Regions from separate parts of the Lysinibacillus sp. NPDC093692 genome, predicted to be linked through region 2. Evidence: riboswitches for the same ligand, from Rfam matches in the RefSeq annotation. Region 2 holds a riboswitch; each other region holds the start of a gene.

The links. Region 2 has a riboswitch for lysine ahead of ACQKN4_RS03635 (cysteine hydrolase family protein). Riboswitches for the same ligand answer to the same signal wherever they lie in the genome.
Positions count from the first base shown of each region.
Region 1: it holds a riboswitch for lysine, as region 2 does, so the genes downstream of both, ACQKN4_RS15115 (transporter substrate-binding domain-containing protein) here and ACQKN4_RS03635 (cysteine hydrolase family protein) in region 2, are expected to answer to the same signal.
Region 3: it holds a riboswitch for lysine, as region 2 does, so the genes downstream of both, ACQKN4_RS18750 (amino acid permease) here and ACQKN4_RS03635 (cysteine hydrolase family protein) in region 2, are expected to answer to the same signal.

Region 1 covers NZ_JBNNUW010000013.1:83,404-91,740, forward strand. The annotation lists gene ACQKN4_RS15085 (5-bromo-4-chloroindolyl phosphate hydrolysis family protein) at 175-825, shown strand; gene ACQKN4_RS15090 (toxic anion resistance protein) at 822-1,886, shown strand; gene ACQKN4_RS15095 (DUF6501 family protein) at 2,005-2,202, opposite strand; gene ACQKN4_RS15100 (hypothetical protein) at 2,869-3,096, opposite strand; gene ACQKN4_RS15105 (amino acid ABC transporter ATP-binding protein) at 3,319-4,050, opposite strand; gene ACQKN4_RS15110 (amino acid ABC transporter permease) at 4,063-4,788, opposite strand; gene ACQKN4_RS15115 (transporter substrate-binding domain-containing protein) at 4,978-5,844, opposite strand; lysine riboswitch at 5,960-6,146, opposite strand; gene odhB (2-oxoglutarate dehydrogenase complex dihydrolipoyllysine-residue succinyltransferase) at 6,684-7,913, opposite strand; gene ACQKN4_RS15125 (2-oxoglutarate dehydrogenase E1 component) at 8,008-8,337, opposite strand, start outside.
Region 2 covers NZ_JBNNUW010000002.1:174,736-183,072, reverse strand. The annotation lists gene ACQKN4_RS03655 (DUF4870 domain-containing protein) at 1-324, opposite strand, end outside; partial or broken gene ACQKN4_RS03650 (GNAT family N-acetyltransferase) at 596-1,023, opposite strand; gene ACQKN4_RS03645 (GNAT family N-acetyltransferase) at 1,173-1,649, shown strand; gene ACQKN4_RS03640 (APC family permease) at 2,010-3,353, opposite strand; gene ACQKN4_RS03635 (cysteine hydrolase family protein) at 3,367-4,083, opposite strand; lysine riboswitch at 4,237-4,421, opposite strand; gene ACQKN4_RS03630 (hypothetical protein) at 5,178-5,495, opposite strand; gene ACQKN4_RS03625 (hypothetical protein) at 5,971-6,126, shown strand; gene ACQKN4_RS03620 (hypothetical protein) at 6,352-6,615, opposite strand; gene ACQKN4_RS03615 (S8 family serine peptidase) at 7,311-8,337, opposite strand, start outside.
Region 3 covers NZ_JBNNUW010000020.1:1,006-9,342, forward strand. The annotation lists tRNA gene ACQKN4_RS18710 (tRNA-Ser) at 1-17, shown strand, start outside; tRNA gene ACQKN4_RS18715 (tRNA-Phe) at 28-103, shown strand; tRNA gene ACQKN4_RS18720 (tRNA-Gly) at 107-180, shown strand; tRNA gene ACQKN4_RS18725 (tRNA-Ile) at 188-264, shown strand; tRNA gene ACQKN4_RS18730 (tRNA-Asn) at 269-345, shown strand; tRNA gene ACQKN4_RS18735 (tRNA-Glu) at 347-418, shown strand; gene ACQKN4_RS18740 (nitric oxide synthase oxygenase) at 817-1,863, shown strand; gene ACQKN4_RS18745 (CynX/NimT family MFS transporter) at 1,942-3,150, opposite strand; lysine riboswitch at 3,323-3,499, shown strand; gene ACQKN4_RS18750 (amino acid permease) at 3,583-5,043, shown strand; gene ACQKN4_RS18755 (serine hydrolase domain-containing protein) at 5,411-6,337, shown strand; gene ACQKN4_RS18760 (response regulator transcription factor) at 6,398-7,090, shown strand; gene ACQKN4_RS18765 (sensor histidine kinase) at 7,096-8,031, shown strand; gene ACQKN4_RS18770 (ABC transporter ATP-binding protein) at 8,169-8,337, shown strand, end outside.

The DNA.
Region 1 (8,337 bases), on a different contig from region 2:
TCGTTCCACTGTGCCTATTAAAAAGATAAGGAAATTCCCTGTTCCAAAGTAATATCATTGAGAAACTTTACAAATAGCTGTAAAATTTATGTAAGGTTTATTTTTTCATTGAAACTTTATGTCGATTATTTCGTATAAGAAGATAGACATATTTAAATGCTAGGAGGAAGAAACATGCTCAGTGTCGGACAGTTTTTCTCTAGACATACCGCTAGCCTCTTAATTTCTCTCACAACTGTTTCTATCGCAGCATTTGCGGCAACACCAGGATACTTACTTGGTAGTTTATTGTTCGCTGGAACATACGCGTCAAGTACGACGTTGTTGAAACATAGACAGAAAAAGAAATTCATACAATTAGCCGGTATAACAAAAGAAGAATACAAACATATTGAAACTCAACTTAAAGCAGCCAATAAAAACATTCAAACATTAAGTCAAAACTACTTACGTGTACGTTCTGTTTCTGCATTTAAGCAATTACTCGAAATGACACGTATTTCAAAAAATATCGTGAAAATTGTTAAAACAGATCCACGAAAATTTTATAATGTTGAACAGTTTTTTTATGCACATCTCCCATCCGCTGTTGAATTAACGGATAAATATACGATGTTATCACGGCAGCCTGTGAAAGATAAGGAAATACAAATTACCTTATCTAAAACAAGAGAAACACTTACAGATTTAAATGATACGATTCAAATTGATTTAAAGGATGCGCTTTCTAACGACATCGACCATCTTCAAATGGAAATCGAATTTGCGAATCGTTCCAATATACGACGAAAAGAACAATTGGAGTGGCGAGGCGATGATAAGTGACGGCAAATGATCACGCATTTCAACTAAATACAATACAAGGTATTTCCCCTCTTGTGCAATCTTATTTAGAAACTACAAATAATGAGGCGATGGCGACGTATGAAACGCTATCGCCACTTGCACAAAGTCGTGCACTTTTATATGCTAGCCAGCTTGACCTAACTAACTTCGAATCAGTCCTGTCCTTAGGGCAAGATTCACAGCGATCACTTTCTCAATTTGCTGATCGAATGCTTGCACAAGTAAAACAGAAAGACGTCACAAAAATTGGCCAAATGTTAGACTCGTTAATGCATACATTAGACCGAGTGGACCCTAACGCATTAGAACCAAAAAAACAGTCCTTTTTTAAAAAAATGTTTGGTAAAATTGAGCCTACTGTTAAGCAAACATTAACGGAGTTTGAACGGACTAGTATCCAAGTAGAGCGAATTGGTGTTCAGCTTGAACGTGCACAGCTTCAAATGTTTAAAGATGTAGAAATGCTAGAAGAACTGTATGCACATAATAGAGGATACTTTGAAGAGTTAGCGACTGCCATTGCAGCTGGACAAATGAAGAAGCAGCAAGCCATTGAAGTTGAACTTCCAGAAAAAGTGACAAGTGTACAGGCATCAAAACAGCCACTAGCTGTCCAGCAGCTCAATGATTTTGCCGCTCAAATCGAACGTCTAGATCAACGTATTTATGACCTACAACTTTCTCAGCAAGTTGCCTTACAAACTGCGCCACAAATACGCATGATCCAACAATCCAATCAAACACTAGCGGAAAAAATAGAATTTTCAATCGTTACCCTTATTCCACTTTGGAAAAATCAGTTAGCTATGATGTTGTCTATGCATATGGATCATCGCTACGCGCAGCTAGAGGAAAAATTATCTCGTGCAAATGATCGTTTTACGAGCCCTTCCTTTGCACAGCAAGTATCAAAATTCAAAGAAACACAGCATGAGCTGAAGTCAGCTATCCAAGATGTCTTCGCCCTTCATACAGCTACTGAGCAGGAAAAAGAGCATCTACAAGAAGTTGCTGAATTAAAAACCTTTAAGCATGGATGATTCCGTTTTATCAACAAAAAAGGGTGGCTCAGAAATCATCTGAACCACCCTTTGGTTTTCATTCAAACCTATTGAATGAAAATCCGGAATCAATTACGCCAAGGCGAAATTGATTTGCTTATTCAAAATAATCTTTATAGTAGCCACCAATATTACCAGTGTTATCGATAATAAAAACGAACTCTTCTGTTTCGTTTTTCACATCATATTGTTGCCCTACTGTTAATACGTTTGACACTAAATATTTTGATGCATTTGTATGCTTACAAGTAACTGTGCGTACTGTTGGAGCATCTTTCCATTTTAAATGTAACATAATCTCTCTACCTCTCTTTACTAGCACGAAGCTAATGTATACAGCTTATTTTATAATATTTTTGTACGCTTGTGGAGAAAAAAACCATAGATGACCATATTTTCTCCCTAACTATCCATTTTTTTAACCATATCAATTTCGTATTGATGTAATAGGTGCTGTCGCACAGATAAACAATGCGTCTGAGGACATGTCTTCATTCAGTAGATATTTCACTGTAGCTCTCATCCCAATACATGCAGAGTTGGGAGTCTAAATGAATGGAGAAAATTAATAAAAAATTTTACTTCGAGGTGTTAACATGAGCTTTGGTGGTGTACCGCAATGGTTTTTTATCCTGGCCGTTGCATTTGCAATTTGTTTTATTTTATACGCAGAATGGAATTCTAGAAAATAACTCAGTAAAAAATTAAAAATGTACATTACTAAATTCAATTTTAGTAGTGTACGTTTTTATTTTTATTATACGGACTGCAGTGAACAAGCTCATCAGTCGCCCTTGCCACTTTACTTCGATATTCTGTTTGGAGACTTGAAAGTTTAAGTTACAATGTTAGCATCACTGAACTTTTGCTTCCTAAAACCATTTCGTGGTTTTCGTTTCAATAAAGTGCATAATAATTATAAAAAAGGCATTATCCTTTTCGAAAAAGAGTCCCCTTCAGCTTAAGAACAGCACATTACAGCCTTATCCATCTCTTTTTCATTTACTAAGACACTACCATTTTCATCAATAATGAAATCAACCCCGGCTTTAGAAAGCCTTTTTATCGCTGAATCAATAGTTTCTTGACTTTGTGTTGATGAATCAACCCATACGTTATAGCTTTTTTCTTGCGAACATCCAAGTAATAGAACACTAATTACGGTAAATAGAATACATAATTTTTTCAAAGTCCTACCCCCTTAACTGCCTAAAATTGAGGCTATCAGTAGAAGAAAGTTCCTAGAGTTGACTGTACCGTTAAATTGGAGTGGCCCAGATTATATCTTAATCACAAATAAAAGCTGAACTAATTTAGTTCAGCTTAATTGTTACACATTATATATTGACTATTAATAAAATTCGTTTGGACTCACTTTTTTAGTTATTCATTACCAAACGTGTAAACTTTTTTATCTTAATGTCCGTTTTAAAAACGCTTTTGTCCGTTCATGCTGAGGGTTTACTAAAACCTGAGTTGGAGGGCCATCCTCTACAATAACACCTTTATCCATAAAGACTACACGATCGGCTACTTCTTTAGCAAATTCCATTTCATGTGTAACGATTAACATCGTATTTCCAGAATCCGCTAACTGACGCATTACCTTTAATACTTCTCCAACCATTTCTGGATCGAGAGCTGACGTCGGTTCATCAAACAGCATTACATCTGGGCTCATTGACAATGCTCGTGCAATCGCTACACGCTGTTTTTGACCGCCAGATAGTTGCCGAGGCTTCGCATTGACGTATTGATCCATACCAACAATTTGTAAATATTTTAGTGCCACTTCATCCGCTTCTGCCTTCGAACGCTTTAATACTTTCATTTGACCAACTGTGCAATTTTTTAGCACATTATGATTATTGAATAAGTTAAATTGCTGGAATACCATGCCTAAATGTGTTCGGTACTCTTGGATATTATGTTTATCGTCTAAAATGTTTTCATCTTTATAAAAAATTTGACCGCCACTTGGTGTTTCCAGTAAATTAATGCAGCGTAGTAGTGTTGATTTACCAGATCCAGAAGAACCGATTAAGCAGACAACCTCACCCTTTTCTACTTGAAAATTTACATCCTTCAACACTTGGTTACGACCAAATGATTTACTTAAATGCTCTATTTTAATAACTGTCATTTGCTCATCCCCCTATACTGCTTCTTTCTGTTGTTTTTTGTAGGCATCTGGTCCATCCAGTCGCTTTTCAATATACAGTAAAATTCTTGATGCTGTGAATGTCATGACGAAATATAGGATACATGCTATAAAGAAGGATTCGAAATAGCGGAAGTTATTACCCGCAATCGACTTTGTTTGGAAAAATAATTCTGTAACCCCAATAACGTTTAAAACTGCTGTATCTTTAATGTTCATAATTAATTGGTTACCTGTTGCCGGCAATATATTTCGGGCAACTTGTGGTAATACAACATGTAGCATGATTTGAACATGATTCATGCCAATAGCCGATGCAGCCTCGTACTGCCCTTGATCAATGGAAACAATTCCACCTCGTACGATTTCTGCCATATAAGCACCTGTATTTAGTGAAACAACTAAAATACCTGCCGTAATAAAGTGCATATCAATGCCAAATGCTATATCTAATCCGTAAAATACAACCATTGCTTGTACAATCATTGGTGTACCACGGAAGAATTCGACATAGCATGTTAGTAAAAAATTAATGAGCTTTAAGCTATAGAAATTTACACCTTTTTTGCGAACCTTTATGGTATGCATAATTCCGATGAAAAATCCGATAAGTGCACCAATAATTGTACTACTAATTGAAATAAGTAATGTATAATAAGCACCTCGTAAAAACATTTGCCAGTTGTTCTCAACAATAGAAATAATCCAATCAAGACTCATGATGTACCTCCTAACAACGTCGTGTTGCTTTTTCGTTACTGTTGTCTCTTAGCTATCAACCACTTTCATTGGGCTTCTGTTTCTTTAATTTTATGAAACTATTAGCTAAGACATTATTATTTTTTTGTGATTGTTATTAAATGAGATGTTATGGAATGCACGGGCTAATAGTTAGCCCGTGCATTCTTGTTATTGTGCTGCTGGTTGGTGGTGGATTGCTTCTTCCATAATTTTTTGACGATCATCTTCTGAAATACCTTTTAAGATTTCATTGATTTTTTCAAGCTCAGCATCACCTTTACGTAAACCAACTGCAATAGATGTATTAGAAACATCTGTATCAAAGCCTTTTTCAAACTTTACATATGTGAATTTATCATTTGTAGCAGCAGCGGAAATACCTTCTGGACGTTCTGCTACATAGCCGTCAATTTTTCCAGCTTCTACTGCTACACGCATTGCTGGGAAGCTATCCATTGCTGTTTGTTTTTTTACACCTTTGATTTGATCAATAACAGTGTAGTTAGATGTATTTAATTGTGAAGTAATTTTTGCACCTGAGAAATCTTGAATAGATGTTGCATTTTCATATTTACTACCTTTTTTAACAACCATTACAAAATCAGATGTATAGTAATTGTCAGTGAAGTCGATTGTCTGCTTGCGCTCTGCAGTAGGTGACATACCTGCTATGATTGCATCTATTTTATTTGATTGTAGAGCTGGTACTAAGCCATCCCATTCCAATTTTACGATGACTAATTCTTTTCCTAAGCCTTCAGCTATTTTTTTCGCCATTTGTACATCATAACCGCCTGCATATTCTGCATTATCGGCAATTTTTACCGCGCCATTTGCATCACTTTGCTGCGTCCAGTTAAACGGAGCATAGCCCGCCTCCATCCCGATTCGGAATTGGCCGCTTTCTTCTTTCTTATCAGTACTTGCACTGCCATTACTAGACGATGTCGTCTCCTTCTTGTCACTAGCACCACAAGCTGCTAGCAAGATTGCTGTCATTACGGTCAACATTAATACTAACCATTTTCTTTTCATGTAACATTCCCCTTTTCTGTAAAAAAATAAGACAACTGTACCAAAAAAGACCTAAGTACTGAACTTAGGTCTTACTTTTTTAACAGTTGCCCAAATCCTCACTAAAATTCCATCATTCCGAGATAGCACAACCTAGTAAACCTGGAAAATAATTCACTAGGACAGTCCTGCACTTATTCACTGCAGACCCAGCATAAAAGTACGAGCTCCTTTTATACTTCGGCGATAGTTCCTTCTCCATTGCGTCTTCGCTTGCTTATACTCAACAATGAACTAATAAATACCGCGCCTCTACCTCACAATAGGATAAATGTGAGGTTTGTATATTTAATTGATATTAAGATACTACTATAAAAACAATATTTTCGTCAAGACAATTTTATTACTTTTCTGATTAATTACAATATTAGGGTTTTTTAGCCTTTTAAAGACATATATATACTTTTGCAAAGTCGAAAATGATTTATTCGAATGTTTTGTCGAGAAAGTCCGTAAAATCGCCCATGCTCCATTGTACGTACTCCAACCAACTTATATACGTGGATACGCTTGTAACACACGCGACAAAGAACTGATTTTTCAGAAATCAAGCAAATAATTAATATTTAAATTATTTTATAGTAATTCAAAAGAAATTGTTGAACTGTAAAGATAACACCATTTGCACTATACGCATTTTTACTGTGAAACTTTCACAAACGATCTCAGCTCTTCTTTCGGTCGCTTCGCTTGCTTTATCCGTCACTTTGGCTCTTTTATCCTTCCCTCCCACAAATGCTTCATAAAAAGCAAAAAAACCTTGCGAAACGATGTTCGCAAGGTTTTAAGAAACTCAGGAATTAAGAATTTAATAATAAATCTTCTGGGTTTTCAAGTAGTTCTTTAACAGTTTTAAGGAAGCCTACAGAATCTTTACCATCGATAATACGGTGGTCATAAGAAAGTGCTAAGTACATCATTGGGCGAATTTCTACTTCACCATTCACTTCAACTGGACGTTTTTTGATTGAGTGCATACCAAGGATACCAGCTTGTGTACCATTCATGATAGGTGTAGACATTAATGAACCGAATACACCACCATTTGTAATTGTGAATGAGCCACCTGAAAGATCTGCTAAACCTAATTTTTTGTCGCGTGCTTTTTTAGCTAGGTCTGCAATTGAATCTTCAATTTCAGCAAAGTTTTTGCGGTCAGCGTCACGTACTACTGGTACTACTAAACCTTCTTCTGTTGATACAGCTACACCGATATCAAAGAAGTTGTTTAAGTGAATTTCATCGCCAGAGATTTGTGCATTCACATATGGGTATTTTTTAAGTGCTGCAACTACAGCTTTTGTGAAGAATGACATGAAACCAAGTTTAGAGCCAGTTGACTCGAAGAATTGGTCTTTTTTACGAGAACGTAAAGCCATAACGTTTGTCATATCTACTTCGTTAAATGTTGTTAACATTGCTGTAGATTGTTTTACTTCAAGTAAGCGTTTTGCAATTGTTTGGCGACGACGGCTCATTTTTTCAATTGTCACACGTGATTCATCAACAGCTGCTACTGCTTTAGGTGCTGCTGGAGCTGCTTGTGGTGCTGCTACTGGAGCTGTACCATGAGCTGCAACGTCTTGTACACGTACACGGCCTTGTGGATCTACTGGAGATACAGCAGCAAGGTCAATACCTTTTTCACGAGCAAGTTTACGTGCTGCTGGAGACGCGATTACACGCTCACCAGAAGTTTCTACTACAACTGGAGCTGCTGCAACTGGAGCAGGTGCTGCTGGAGCTGGAGCTGCCTCAACTGGAGCTGCTGCAACTGGAGCAGGTGCTGCACCTTCGCCAGCTTCTACAACTGCGATTACTTGACCTACAAGTACAGTATCGCCTTCTTCAGCTAAAATTTGAGTTAAAACTCCTGCTTCTTCAGAGATGATTTCAGCGTTTACTTTATCTGTTTCAAGTTCAACGATGAATTCACCCTTTTCAACGCGATCGCCCACTTTTTTTACCCACTGTGCGATACTACCTTCTGTAATCGATTCTGCTAATTCAGGGACTTTAATTTCAGCCACTTTCATTTCCTCCTTTAATTAACGTGCATTGGTGCACATCAATGGGCTACTGCCTAAGCAAGTAGCCCGGCTCTCAAAAATATTTAATATATGATTATTTAACCTTTACAGGCTCAGCAACTGCTTCTTCTACAAGTGCGGCTTGAGCTGCTTTATGAGAATCTGCATCACCTTCAGAAGTTGAGCTCATTGCAGGACGGCCTACATAACGTAGCTTTTTACCTTCTGAAAGGTCGTGTAATGTTTCTAATGCATAATTCCAAGAACCTTGGTTTTTAGGCTCTTCTTGTACCCAAACAATTTCTTTTACATTAGGATACTTAGCAATAATACCAGCAACTTGCTCTTTTGGGAATGGGTAAAGTTGTTCTACACGAGTAATGTGTAGGTGATCGAAGCCTTCACCGTCTTTAATACGGTCTGC
Region 2 (8,337 bases):
AAAGTAACGTATAACGGGATAAGAAAACTTTTTTCCATATAAAGTATAAATTGCAGCAACTAAAATTAGTATTGTTTCAAGAATAATAAGTGCAAAAGAAATCATTGAAACTGCGCTCCATTTTTTAGAAATAAATGTTAATAATAAAAAAACCGGGAAGAAAGTAAAATGAAGGTTCATCCCTTCTTTTGCATGGTCAGCAAAATATTTATTATTATTCCTCGATACTAAGTATACCAATATTGGTAAAATAAAGGTTAATATTAGTGAGAGCAGATGCATTAAACTTGCCAATCCTCTATTTAATAAACGCTCTTTTTTCATTGTGCAGATTCCTCCAATAGCTTATTTGATTGTTACCTTTTGAATTGAGTAACTAAATTCATCATAAAAGGTGACGCTACTAGAGATTCAAGGACAATTTCATTAAATAATTCATATGTAATAAATAGCTGTTGTTATTTTTAGTTTTTCGTATTGTATGATATAATTCATTTACTGACTAACCTAAGCAAGACAATATTAAGCTGTAGCGGTGCCGTACGCTACAGCTTTTTTTGTAATGAATATAGACTTACTAAAAACATTTTCCTCATCAAGGATTATTACTTTCCAAGTACTCCTCGGCTAGTTGCGGATTTTTGTAAATGGCCATACCAGTTTTCAACTTTTTAAAGCCAACCTTTTCGTAAAAAGGTTCATTTCCTGTTGTTGCAATTAACTGAATACAAGAAACATCCTCTAATTGCTGAATAATGTCCTCTAAAAGAGTTCTGGCAATCCCTCTTTCCTGATAATCTTTATGTACTACAACATCATAAATAGCAGCATTAAAGACACCGTCTGAAAGAGCTCTCGCAAACCCTATAATTTGATGATCTTTTACTGCGAAAACTTGATGTGTACTTGCATTAAAAACTTTCCTTATTATGTTTTCGTCATGTTCCTCCATCCTACCGATTGATAAACTTCTTTTAACATTATTAGCTCGTTTTTCTCTACTTTATATGTAAGTAAAACCATTGTTCATTCCCCCAATTTGTTTGTCATTCCCTTAAATATATATGTGTATTGCTTCCTATATTTCACCATCAAATTAAAGCGTTTATAAACCAAGTCTCTTGACGAACATTCGTTCTGGTATTAGAATAATAAAAAAAGGAGGCAATTTTATGCAAAAAACGAACACCCTCGAATTAGTACATTTCTCTGAAGAGTATGTGGATAGTTTGAATGACTTTGACCTTACGGAAGAACAAAGTCAATTTACTGCCCTTCCAAAAGAGATTTCTATAGAAATGGTTGGTCAATATCCGATTGTTATTTTGAGTGACCATGTTCCTGTAGGATTTTTTGTCCTGCACGCAACTGATAGAGTGAAAGAGTACTCTACTAATCCAAAAGCTATGCTGCTTACTGCATTATCTATTGACCATAAACAGCAAGGAAATGGGTATGCAAAAAAAGGGATGCTTGCACTGCCTGAATTTATTAAAAGAAAATTTAAAGATTGTAATGAAGTCGTTTTAGTCGTTAATCATAAAAATACTCCGGCTCAAAATTTGTATTTAAAAGCTGGCTTTGTCGATAACGGTGAAAGAAGAATGGGACGTATTGGCGAGCAGTTTGTTATGAACCTATACCTTTAATAGATTTTCAAAAATCACTCTTCAAGACATGGGTGATTTTTTTGTTCTCCCCTTACAACATACGGCCTTGTTGATCGTCTATCTGAATGCTGTGGAGTACCTAACAAAAGCTCAGAGAGATAATGCAGCAAACTGGCTTATGAATTGTGGAGTTGCTCCTCTAAACACAGCTCATCGAGGAAGGATGTGGGGGATTGTTAAGGGTATACCCGTAAGTAAAGATATTTTATACTGCGAGTATTTTACTTTCGTATAAGATATTCCTGTATAAAAATAAATCAGGTACCTAACATCGATAAAAATTACCAATACTAGATAACTGACTTATCTTAGAAATTTACTCTAAGCTCTTTCGGTATTTTATAAATCCGTAAATGTTGGTGGTTTCTTTTTGAAGCCTTTCGTCGTAATGAAAGCATAGATAAAACCGATTGCAAGCCAGATAAAGCCTACCTTCAATGTCATCGGTGATAAATTAATAAATAAGTAGAAACAAATACCAAATCCTAGCCCTGGAATTAATAAGTATCGAATTATTTTCATTTCTTTTTTACGGAAGAAGTAATACACGATCACTGACAAATTGACAAACATAAATCCTGTCAGACCTCCAAAGTTCATTAATTCTGCTATAAAATTTGCTGATAAAAACAGCGCTCCTAAAACACTAATCACACACATCAATAAAATATTGTATACCGGTGTTTGATATTTTGGATGTAAATGTGTGAAAAACTTTTTCGAAAGTACCTCATCACGCCCCATACTAAACATTAAACGAGATGCACTTGCTTGTCCTGTTAAACCAGCTGTCACTGTTGATACAATAATCGCAACCGTATAAAGAGTTGCAAGAACTGCACCACCTGCTTTTTCCGCTACATCAAATAAAGCCGTATCAGCTGAACTAAAGTTTGTAACATCAGGCCATACAAGCTGAGCTACATATGCTTGCACAATAAAAATAAGTCCTCCGATTAAACAAGCTAAAATAGCTGCCTTCCAAATATCCTCTTTTGGATTGACTGCCTCTTCTGAAAGTGTTGTAATCGAATCGAACCCTAAAAACGAGAAGCAGGCCATTGTTGCACCAGAAATAATTGCAGACATAACGAATTTTTCATCGTTGAAAAACGGTGCAACAGTAAAGAGCGACGTATCACTTTCCGCACCGACAATTGTCTTTACACAAAAAATCACAAAAATAACGACTACAATTCCCATAAACATAACGAGGGTTTGATTTGTTTTTGCTGCGATGCCAATACCTAGAATATTGACAGTAGTTATAATACCTGCAATTAATAACACCCATACCCAATACGGAACAGATGGTATTAATGCATTCGCATATGAAGCACCTACCATGAATACAATGAGTGGCACTAAGACATAATCCATAAACATTGCCCAACCTGCAAAAAAACCTAAATGCGGATTGATAGCACGTTGGGTATATGTATAAGTCGACCCTCCATTTGGAAAAACAGCAGCCATTCGACCGTAACTATATGCAGAAAACATCATTGCAACCATCGCAATCAAGTAGGCTAATGGCAACATTCCACTTGTAGACTCTGCTGCAAAGCCATAAATATAAGCTGGCGCAATCGGTGTCATAAAAGCAATACCATAAATGACTAAATCTTTTAATGTTAAAACACGCTTTAACTGTGGTGTATGATCATTTGGTGTTTGACTCATAGTCCATTTCCTCTCACAGATTCATTGGTTCGCGTTTTGATAGTTCTTCCGTTACTAAATCAATTACTTCATCTGTACTCATCACTTGGCAATAAATTTGATTCATAATCATAATTTCAGCATCATGAAGCTGTTGCGTTGCAGCTGCACATGCATCTTCCACTAAAATAACTTCAAATCCTGCGTCAGCTAAACTTCGAACTGTTGAAGCAACACATTGATCTGTTACAACACCTGTACAAACTACTGTTTCAATGCCCATATTACGCAGTAAAAATTCATAATTCGTACCACTTAATACGCTATCTGTCGTTTTATTTACAACAATTTCGTCATCAAGAGGCTTTAATTCATCCACCATCTCCGCTCCTGGGTCACCGATTGGCAATAAAATATTGTTCCACCCTGTCCGGCGTTGTACAGGAGAACGATCTCGTCCATCTTTATGATGGCAAGCAATGCGACCAAATGTTACTTCTAATTTATTAGTACGGAAAAAATCTAAAAGCTTTTTATTGTTCGGGATCGTTAAATTGTCGATACGATCAAAAAAGTATTCCCACTGATCAAACATGCCCTTTTCTCTTGCAACCTGCGCGTCTAATCCGTCTCGGCTAATAAACTGATGTTGCATGTCTACTATTAGTAATGCTGTTTTATAAGGGTTCACGTTTATTTTTTGACCGTCAGTCGGTAAAAATTCATAATATAATGTTGATGTATTATCCATAAAATCCCCTCCAAAATACCTCTGATTCCAAAATGTATAGACAAATAAAATATAGACTCTTTGTGTAAAAGAATCTGTCTAACACAAAAATGACCTACTCATTTCTAGAAACTTAAAATGAATCGACCATTTAAAATTCCCACTGTTTGTCTAAACAGAGATAGCACAACTTCATAAACACGTATGTTTACGAAGACAGTCCTGCAACTATTCGCTACAGCCCCAGTATATGATGGCGAGAACTCATCACATACTTCGGCGACACTTCCTTCTATCTAACTTCTTCATCTTCTCGGACTCCATTAGGTACTGTTAACTGCCGCGCCTCTACCTAACTATCAGAAAAGTGTGAATTATTTGATTATTTTAAATAATTATATTATTGCGTTTTTTATATGTCAACTTTAAAATCTACTATATTTTATAAGATTTATCGCGCACAACCACAAAAAAATGACAATCAAAACAGTTTAAATAATAACTATTTACAATAAATACCACAATACATCAACAATTGTATAAGCATTTAATTATTCACCTCTTGATTTTTCATTACCTATAAACCGTTCCCTTATTAACGCTCACGATTCACAATATAATTCATAAATTACCCCAGCGATAATTTTGATTATTTTGCCGAGTTTGCACGGCATCCACCCCTTTAGGAATATTTTGGGCTACCATATTTAGCATTACCCAAATCATAGTGGATTCCGACTAACGCCGTAAACAATTGTTCGAAGAGGGAGGTTTACCCCCCACGCAATTTTTTTAAAAAATTTTTGTCCTATAGAAAAAAATCATCTAACACATAGTAAAAAACTTCTCAGAAAAACAAGCTTCTAATTAAGTAGTCTATTAATACACAAAAATGCCCTACTTATATTACCAGCTATAAGTAAGGCACCTCTAAAATTATATTCCGTTTTATTGAGCATATACATTTACTTCTACGCTACTAAAAATATCATGATATAAAACAGTAATAAAAGGTCGCAGCAGCAGCACAACCACCTTCGCTAATAGGCAATCCCTTTTTGATAAGCAACTCTATTAAGTTGAAGAATTATTTTCCATTATGTATCTAAGTTTGATTAACTCAAGTCTTTCTTTTTTCTTCTTTTCTTCTTTTCTTCTTTTCTTCTTTTTGATTCTTTTACATAATTAATATAGTTTCCTGTTCCTTCTATTGCTGAAACTGCAATGATGGCCCATTCTAGTGGATTAACATCTCTTAGCGATTCCTTTCCATAGAATAGTGTAACGCTAGCAATAAACCCATAGAGAATTGCTTTAGAAAAATACTCCCAAATAGGAGAATAATTTTCTATATTAATTTTTCCGTATATTTTGTCTATTAAGATTACCATTCCTAAAATTAAAACTACGGTCATAATCATTTCCGTCTTCATAGTCCACCTCCATAAAAATTTTAACACATGCTTCATTATATAATCTCTTCGAAAATATCTTCAATCCTTTGCACAACAAAAGAATCCATTACTGGAAATTAGTTCTTTTATCATTTCTTTGGTAGATCTTAAGGCCGTCCCACTTTACAAGATAAAACTCAACCCGCTCGATCGATGGATAAGGAACATCAACTTCCATTTTCTTCTTACGAGTATATACACGATTAGTAGTCTTTTTCTGCTTGAGCAGATGGATCTGCAGTTCCATCAGAATCTAAGAATTAAACTTTCTAAGATGAGACAAGTAACCACTAACAAGTGATTTAACATTACCGGCTGCGTTCTCAGAAAGTGGAGGTGAAAATGTTACTATATCCATACCTTTTGTTTCATCACAAATATTTCACTAATTAATTGTAAGTTATGCGGATAAAAAATCATCTTTCTCTCACACTAATGGTGGAGGTGAGATGACATGGGTAATAATAAACATAAAAATAATAAAACTCAAGACAACAAAAAACAGCAGAATCAAAATCAAAATGCTAACAGAGAACGTAAAAATGAAAACAGAGAAGAGTTCGCTGAAGAAGTAGATTTCAGTAATATTCAAAATGAAAATAAACGTTAATAGTGATAAACAAAATCCCAATATTCACCTTAGAAATAGGTGTGTATTGGGGCTTTTCTTATTGTGTAAACATCACCTAGATCCATCTCTTTCGATTTCTTAAAGTACAAAAAAAACGGAAATAATTCCGGGCTGATTACCACTTACTTTTTTCCTTCATGACACACTGTTTCGCTTTCGCATTCGATCTTAAGAATAACCTAAGACAATGGTAGTTTTAACTTTTTATTTTGATAAGAATTCAGATACCACTAAAGCCGTAATACAATAAATATCTATTGGTATCAATAAGAGCAATCCTATTATCCAGTTTAATTTTATATATACATTAGGTGGTATTATTTTCGATGCTATTTTTGTATTTCCTACGAGTTCATTATTTTCCCGTACTCCTTCGGAAATATTCTCAACCTTTAGTTCTACTTTAGTTAAATTAGGATTATGAAAATCAACCTCTAAAAATGCGTATTGAGGATTTGAAATCGACAATTTTACACTCCTTTGTTTCATCCTAATTCCTTAATAAATTAATTAAAAGCTTAAACTGCATGTGGCTATTATATTCACAAGGTAGTAACAATATTCACTATTAATTTACAAAGTTTTGCAACGAGACCAATCAATTGTCGATTATTGACGTAAAATTTTAAAGAGTCCCTATGTATCTGTTAGGATAACTTCATGTCGTGATCCTCACCTATGATGAATTCAGATGGTAGTATTGTAAAAGCATTCTCCTTATCACCATCTGATTCTGTTATACCTGTCGAAATTAATTTAAATAAAGCAGAATCATTAAAGGTTAAAGTAAGCGGAAATATACATGATCGTAATATTGTTACATTATTAAATCCTATATTTATTGCGAATTTTTAATCTTTTTAAACATTTACATACTTATTTTTAAAAAGAGAAATCTCATGAGGTTATTTAATTACTTATAGGAAGTAAAACAATCTCAACTGTATCGATCACGGTGCCAAATTCGTTGCTAGAGACCGGGAATCACTATATGCACTTGATTAAATGTATATTAACAGAGCTTACAGGTGAAGAGTTGCTTATTAACTTTGTTAATCAAAATAACAGGACTGATTTCAATTTACCTAAGACGAACTAACCAAGCAATACTAAAAAGAGAAATTGCGCTGTGCAATTTCTCTTTTTGCTTGAACTTAAATTAATTATAACTCTTCCTCGGTAACTTCATTATTATTTTTATTACCATTTCCGTTTCCATTTCCATTTCCATTACCGTTTCCGTTTCCGTTTCCATTACCGTTTCCGTTGTCATTCCCTGGCTTTACAACCAACACATCAAATGTTAGTGTGTGCTCACCATACGTTACCGTAATCGTCGTATTACCTTGACCTTTTCCTTTTACGGCCCCCTCTTTTACAGTAGCTATTTTATCATTCGTTACTTCGTAGGTTGCAAGCTTTGTAACATCTTTTTCTGTTGTTTTACCATCAAAAGTAGTTACTTCAGTAATCTTAACTGGAACTTCTTTACCTATTCTAGTTTCAACCTGAGCTTGATCAATTTCTAGTGTTACTATTGGTTGTTCTATAACAGGTGCTTTAACTGTAACATTTAAAGTAACTTCATTATCACCGTATGAAATAGTAATTGTAGTCGTGCCCTCACCTACTGCAGTTACTAATCCATTTACTATTGTTGCAACGTTTTCATCTCCAACAACATAAGTAGCTTTTGAAGTTACGTCTTCCTCTGTTGCAGCACCTTCTGCAGGCGTTGACGTTTCTGTTACCGTAAGTTGTGCAGTTTCTCCAGCTGTTAGGTCTAGCTTAGTTGGATTTACAGAAAGCTCTACTACTGGTTCTACTACTTCTTTTTCATATATCTTTGCTTCACCAACATTCCCGGCAGCGTCTTTAATTATTACTGATACAGCATTTGTTTCTGCTGTTACTGGGAATGTGAAGCTACCGTCTTGATTTAATTCAAAGGCAACTGGCGCTTGTACTTTGCCATTTACCGTCGAAACATAGGAAGCTTTTAATTTGTCATTTAAATTGTAATCTAAATCGTATAAATATAACTCTTCATTGTAGTCGATATACTTATCTGTTACTTGTCCTGTAGCGACACCTTTAGCTACTGAACCAGTAATTTCTGGTTTAGTCGTTTTCACGATAATTGGTCCAACATAATCGGAAACTACTCCTGATGCTGCAAGACCGGTGAAG
Region 3 (8,337 bases), on a different contig from region 2:
TCCCTCTACCTCCTCCATATTTTTTCCGGGTCAGTAGCTCAGTTGGTAGAGCATTAGATTGAAGCTCTAAGTGTCGGCGGTTCGATTCCGTCCTGACCCACCATCTGCGGGTGTAGTTTAATGGTAAAACCTCAGCCTTCCAAGCTGATGTCGTGAGTTCGATTCTCATCACCCGCTCCAAAATAATGGGCCTATAGCTCAGCTGGTTAGAGCGCACGCCTGATAAGCGTGAGGTCGATGGTTCGAGTCCATTTAGGCCCACCATTATTCCGAAGTAGCTCAGTTGGTAGTAGCACCTGACTGTTAATCAGGTTGTCGCAGGTTCGAGTCCTGCCTTCGGAGCCACGGCCCCTTGGTCAAGTGGTTAAGACACCGCCCTTTCACGGCGGTAACACGGGTTCGAATCCCGTAGGGGTCATCAAGCATGTTGCACATTCGTGTAACATGCTTTTTTTTATGCCAATTAAAAGCTAAAAAGGATCACCCTTTGTGTTAAGGAAGTTTTATTTCTAATGGCCGTGTAATAACGTCTATTCCTAAGTATTGCGAAGGGCTTAATCATGATAAACAAAATCGGTTTTGCAACTGAAGATATCTCTTGTATAACCAATTTCTACATACAAAAAGGTATAATCCCCCCGAAATTCTCATAATAGCACTTGAAGCGAAGATGTCTATCTCTTCCCTAATCCCAAAAATGATAAGAAATATTGAACAAAGTATTTCATATATAAAATATGTATGTTTTTTTGCAGATTTTTTCGTGGTGATAATAGTTCCATTCCTCTAATATGAGGGTAGATGGAGGAGTTCGATATGAATTTACATGAAGTACAACGATTTTTAGAACTTTATCAAGTAGAGCAAAACGAGTCAAAAATATGGCTAGAAAATAAATTACAATATATTAAAACAGCTGGAGAATATATACCGACAACGGAAGAACTAATCTTTGGTGCACGAGTGGCGTGGCGTAATAGTAATAAGTGTATTGGTCGATTGTTTTGGCAATCGCTACATGTTGTTGATGCCCGTGATCTTTCACATGAAGAGGATATCTTCAACGCTTTGCTTAAACATATTCAATACGCAACAAATGATGGGAAAATTCGTCCGACAATAACGATTTTTGCACCAGGACGAGTTCGTATATGGAATCATCAGCTAATCCGCTATGCAGGCTATGAAACGGAATATGGAATCGTTGGTGATCCGCATTCCGTTGCGTTTACGAAAGTATGTGAATCACTTGGCTGGCAAGGTGAGAGAACAGCATTTGATGTGCTACCGCTTGTCGTACAGGTGGATGATAGAGAGCCACAAGTGTTTATAATCCCTGACGAATATGTGCTAGAGGTACCGATTCGCCATCCAGAATCTTCTCAAGTAGAAAAGCTAGGATTGAAATGGTATGCAGTGCCGATTATTTCGAGCATGCGCTTCCAAATGGCAGGTATCGACTTTGAGACAGCTCCATTCAATGGTTGGTATATGGGTACAGAAATCGGGGCACGTAATTTAGCAGATCATGAGCGCTATAATATGCTACCCGCTATAGCAGAAATTTTTAACCTTGATACAGCTAAACAGGCATCTCTATGGCGTGACCGAGCATTAGTTGAGCTGAATATGGCCGTTCTACATTCTTTTAAAGAAGATGGGGTGAGCATTGTAGATCATCATACAGCTGCACAACAATTTAAATTGTTTGAGGAAGCAGAAGCAGCAGCAAATCGTGAGGTTACAGGCAATTGGACATGGTTGATTCCACCTCTTTCGCCAGCTACAACTCATATTTATCACAAGCCTTATGTTAATGTTTACAATACACCGAACTATTTTTATCAGAAACCACCTTATTAATAGAGAAAGGCAGCTCACGTTAACTTATTTCAGCGGGTGTCCAAACACCCGCTGAAATAAGATCATGCGCTACCTTTTTTAATTTACATATTCATTTTTAGAAGCTCTAAATGAACATAAGAAGAGTATGAATGCTACGACAACAAATAACCAACCAGTAATATCCCAGCCACCGAATATATCATGTAAATAACCGAATAAGATTGGACCGATTGCAGCTAATAAATACCCCAATGATTGTGCAAAACCTGATAAATCAGCTGCCTCAAAAGCGGTACGGGTACGTAATGTAAAGAACATCATCGCTAATGAGAATGAAGCTCCTCCGGCTAAGCCTAGTAGTACCATCCAAAGTATAGCGAGGTTTGTCCATTCCATTACTAGTCCGATAAAACCAATTAAGTAAAATGCCGTAAACATGAATACGAGAGGTCGCTGAGATGTCATTTTACTAGCGATAATAGGCACAGCTAAGGCCATTGGTACTTGTGAAAATTGCATGATGGAAAACATCCATCCTGCACGATCTGCAGCTAATCCTTGTGCTATATATATTTCAGGAATCCAAGCAGCGGTTGTATAGAATAATAACGACTGAAATCCCATAGCTCCCGCTACTGCCCAAGTTACAGGTGATTTCCATAAAGGTGTACGTTCTTTCGTAGTTTTAACATTAGGCTCCGGCTTATTAAATTTCAACTGTGGAATCCAAATTAAAATGGTTAACACCACGAGAACAAGTGCGACTGCCAGTGCACCTTGCCAGCCAATTGATGAATGGGCAACAGGATAGCTAATGCCAGCGCCGAGCCCAGCTGTCAAATTCATCGACATTGTGAAAAAGGCCATAAGTAAACCTACGTGATAAGGAAACTTCAATTTAAGTAATCCTGGAATAAGTACGTTACCGAATGAAATGGCTATACCAATTAGCGCAGTGCCAAATACGAGAAAACTAGTTGTACCGAGGGAGCGCAGTACAATCCCTAATGCCAAAAGAATAGTCGATAAAAATAATGTTAGTTCTAGCCCGATTTTACGTGCGACAATTGGTACGAAAGGTGAGATAATTGCAAATGCTAGCAATGGGATTGTTGTTAGAAAGCCCGCTAATGCATAGGATATGCCGAGGTCTTCTCGGATAAAGGAAATAATAGGTCCAACAACTGTTAGCGGCATCCGTAATGTCGAGGCAATACAAATTACGCCGATCACTAGTAATAATGTTGTACCTTTCCAGTTAATTTTCCTGCTAGGATAAGTATCGGTATGTTCATGAGTAGTCAAATAAATCCCCCCTGTTAGAACAATTATGATTGAACCACTATACCACTTTATCACAATAATAAAAATAGTTGAAAATTCACAAAATATAGAATGTTACTTGAGTTATTGAAATGCCATATGTCATATGTTAGAATAATATTCATCATAAATTTAATAATATGCCTCATGTTTATATTGAGGTAGAGGTCGCGGTATTTAAGAGTATGCTAATGGAAATGACAAGCATTTAAGATATTAGTTGAAAGGAAATACTGCCGAAGTGTGAGGGGACTTGAAAACCTCATGCTGGGGCTGTCTCCGAAAGGAACAGAACTGTCACGTTTGGACAACGTGTTGAGCTATCATTTTGAAAGAACAGAGGATTTACTTAGCCATCACTGCCGTTCATGTGATGGCATTTTTTTCGCCTCTTAAAAGGAAGGAAGTTAAATTGTGAGTGAAATTAAAGTCAATCAGCTCGGCCATAAAGCGCCAAAGTTGAAAAAAGAATTAAAAAGCCGTCACATTACAATGATTTCATTAGGCGGTACAATCGGTACAGGATTGTTTTTAGCTAGTGGTGGTGCCATTGCACAAGCAGGTCCTGGCGGTGCACTTCTTGCTTATGCATTAATCGGTATCATGGTTTACTTTTTAATGACGAGCTTAGGTGAAATGGCAGCCTATATGCCATCATCGGGCTCATTTAGTACGTATGCTACAAAATTTGTGGATCCAGCTCTAGGCTTTGCACTTGGTTGGAACTATTGGTACAACTGGGCAATTACAATTGCGGCAGAAATTTCTGCTGTATCATTGATTATGAAATATTGGTTCCCAGATAGCTCATCAGCACTTTGGACTGTTTTATTTATTGCTGTTGTATTATCGTTCAATCTATTATCGGTAAAAAGCTATGGTGAAAGTGAATATTGGTTTGCCATGATAAAGGTTGTAACTGTAATCATTTTTATTATCATCAGTTTCTTAATGATATTTGGTATTTTAGGAGGAAACGCTCCGGTAGGCTTTACGAATTTCTTTATTAGTGATGGACCATTCCACGGTGGTTTCCTTGCTACATTTGGTATTTTCTTAGCTGCGGGATTCTCGTTCCAAGGAACAGAATTACTTGGAATAACAGCAGGTGAAACAGATGATCCTGGTAAAAATATTCCGAAAGCTGTTAAGTCCGTTTTCTGGCGAATTCTTTTATTCTATATTTTAGCGATCGGTGCAATTGGTCTGTTGATTCCGTTTACAGATGCACGTTTGCTATCTGAAGATATCGCTGTTTCACCATTTACACTGGTGTTCGATCGTTTAGGAATTGCCTTTGCTGCATCATTGATGAATGCTATCATTCTAACGGCAATGCTGTCAGCAGGGAATTCAGGGCTGTACGCATCTTCTCGTATGCTTTGGCAATTAGCGGTAGATGGACATGCACCTAAATTTTTCGCTAAACTAAGCCGTCGAGGAATTCCGATTTACGCATTACTGGCGACTTTAGCTGTCGGCTCCCTAGCATTTTTAGCTTCATTCTTTGGTGATGGTGTGGTCTACATGTGGCTTCTAAATGCCTCTGGGATGTCTGGCTTCATTGCTTGGCTAGGAATTGCATTTAGCCATTACCGTTTCCGTCGAGCGTTCGATGTACAGGGATTAGATCCGAAATTGTTGCCGTATAAAGCAAAATTATTCCCATTCGGTCCGCTATTTGCCTTTACGGTTTGTATGATTGTTGTTATTGGACAAAACTACAATGCCTTTATGGGTGGTTCAGTAGATTGGTACGGAGTCCTTGTCTCGTATATCGGTATTCCACTGTTCTTACTGTTATGGCTTGGCTATAAAATTAAGCATAAAACAAAAATGCTTCCGCTTGAGCAATGTGATTTAAAAGTAGATTAATAAATAATAAACTGTCCTGTGAGCCGTAGAAAATGGCTTGCAGGGCAGTTTTTTTAGTTGAAAAATGAATTTGCAAGCTCAAACATATAATCTTGTCAGAGAAAAAACTGTCAGTGAAAAGTAAAATCCTTTAAGCCTCAAAAACTGCATCCCCATAATAGTGAACACTGATACGTTTTTATAGTTTTTCAGACCGTCCATCCATTTTTGGTACCCAACCTTAATATGGTAAACTGTTTTAGAAATGAATAACCACTAAATTTTGGTTATGGAATTTATTGAAACGTATACCATCTATCTTCATTCAATAGAAATAACTGCACGTAAATCTTAATAGGTGAGGACAAATAATCAAAGGAGGGGGAAGATGATAGACTATCCATTTTTACAAAACAGATTAAAAAAAGAAAAGATTAATACTTTTTTGATTAATAGTCACGGTAAAACGATATTTCGATACTATAAAAACAACAAACAACAACAGAAACTTCATAAAATTAATTCTTGTACAAAGAGTATTCTTTCAATTTTATTTGGCATTGCAATAGATCATAAATATTTGGAATCTGTTCATATACCTATCCATTCTTTTTTTCCTGAACTATTCGAACGGCAAGATGACAAACGTAAGTTGGATATGACAATATATCACCTTTTAACAATGACGGAAGGGTTAGATTTCCCGGAATTCGGAGAATGGAATTGTTTTGCTCCTATGGTATTTCATTCTGATATAGTAAAATTTATAGTGAATCGTCCAATGGTACATCCAGTGGGTGCGCATATGAATTATAACTCGGGTTGCTCCCATATACTATCTGCTATATTGCAGCAAGTTACGAATATGAAAACAAAAGAATTTGCCAATCGTTATTTATTTCAACCATTAGGTATTCAAGAATATCAGTGGTACGAGGATAAGAAGAAAATTAGTAAAGGGGCAGATGGTCTTTTATTAAAGGCAGAAGATATGATGAAAGTAGGGCTCTTAGTTTTAAAGAAAGGCGTATATAACGAGAAAAGGATAGTTTCAGAGGATTGGATTAACCATTCGATAAAGCCGAATTTGATGACTTATGAAAAAATCGGTTATTACGGGATGCATTGGTGGGTAAATAAACAGAATGAAACTAAAGCTTTTTCGGAAGATAATCAATATTTCTTTGCATTAGGCTTTGGGGGGCAATATATTTTTATTTGGCCAAAGGAAGAACTAGTTATTACTATCACAGGTGATTTGTATGAAACTAGTTTATTACCGCTTCAATTAATAAAGGATCACATCTTAAGATAATCGTTATGATGAGGAGCCGTTAAAATGAAATTTTACATTTTAGAATAGAGGTGCATGGAAATGCAAAAGCACATTTTACTAGTAGAAGATGATGAAGCCATTCGTGAAATGGTAGAAAGCTATTTAACGATGGAGGGATTCCTTGTCACCTCTGCAGTAAATGGAGAAGAAGCATTACAAAATTGTTTAAACAATCCCTTTGATTTAGTAATCTTGGATATTATGATACCGAAGCTTAATGGATTAGAAGTTTTAAAGATTATACGAGAGCAAGCATCACTTCCAATTATCATCATGTCAGCGAAGGATAGTGATGTTGATAAAGCATTAGGATTAGGATTAGGGGCAGATGATTATATCGCTAAGCCGTTTTCGATGCTAGAATTTTCTGCACGTGTCAAAGCCGCAATTAGAAGAGCTACAAAATACTCCAGTCAAGTAGAGGATAAGGCAGATATAGTAGAGATAGACAACTTATCGATAGATCTTGTTAATTTTTCGGTTGAGAAGAATGGACAAAATGTAAAGCTCACGTCAAAGGAATTTGCTATTTTAACGTTATTTGTGACAAATCGTAATCGAGTTTATACGAAGCAGCAAATTTATCAATTGATTTGGAATGATTCTTACTATGGAGATGAAAATATTATTAATGTACATATAAGAAGATTACGAGAAAAAATTGAAGACGATCCGTCCAACCCTAAGTATATTAAAACGCTTTGGGGGATCGGCTACAAATTTGAAGGGTAAACATCATGATTATATGTCTATTGCTAATTATTGTTTCACTCGTAGGAATTATTATTTTTCAGATGAAGGCAAAGAAACAACAAGATGCTGAGATTCAATACATGCATCAAAAGCTGCAAACAATCATTGATGAACAATCGAACGAAAAGATTTTAGTATCGACAGCTAATCAAGAATTACAGCAGCTACTAATCGCGATGAATGCATTGTTAGACCACAAACAAAAAGTGCAAGTAACACATCGAAAAATGGAAGGTTCCATGAAAAAAATGTTGGCCAATATTTCACATGATCTTAAAACACCTTTAACAGTTGTGCTCGGTTATACGGAAATGCTGCAGCTACAGCCATCCCTTAGTGACGAGGAGCGGCAGCGCTTGCTCACAGGCGTTCATTCGAAAACATTGGACGTATTAAAAATAATCCATACATTTTTTGATTTGGCAAAATTGGAGGCTGGAGATACAGATTACCCAATGACGAAAATTAACGTAAGTGAAATTTGCCGGAAAAACATTTTATCATTTTACGATATGGTCATGTCATTGGGATTAGAGATTGATATAACAATACCTGAGATATCTGTATATGCACTTGGTAATGAGGAAGCATTAGATAGAGTTTTGAATAATTTATTGTCAAATGCGATTGCCTATGGGGCGGCAGGAAACATCATTGGACTCACAGTAAGAACTGATGATACGAATATTTGTATTGATGTATGGGATCGTGGTAAAGGGATTGACGAATATCATATTGATAATGTTTTTGAAAGAATGTATACGCTTGAGGATTCTAGAAATAAATCCTTCCAAGGGAGTGGACTTGGCTTAACGATTACAAAACGTCTTGTAGAATTAATGGATGGCTCCATCCAGCTTTCCAGTATTCCATATGAGAAGACCATTTTTACGATTTCACTAAAACGAATGATGTATTGAACAGCCGTGCTTGTAGAGCATTTAAAATGCTTTACAAGCTTTTCTTCTGCGCTTAAGAAATTTGTAAGAATCCATTAATAAATTAGAGAGTTTCATTTTTTATAATAAGGATAGTTAAATGTAAGGGAGAGATTTACATGACATATATTGTGAAGACAAACCAGCTCACGAAAGTGTTTGAGGGGAAAGAAGTCGTTTCTGCTGTTACTATGCATGTGAAAAAAGGAGAGATCTACGGTTTTTTAGGTCCTAATGGTGCCGGTAAAACGACAGTCATGAAAATGCTAACAAACCTTACGAAGCCAA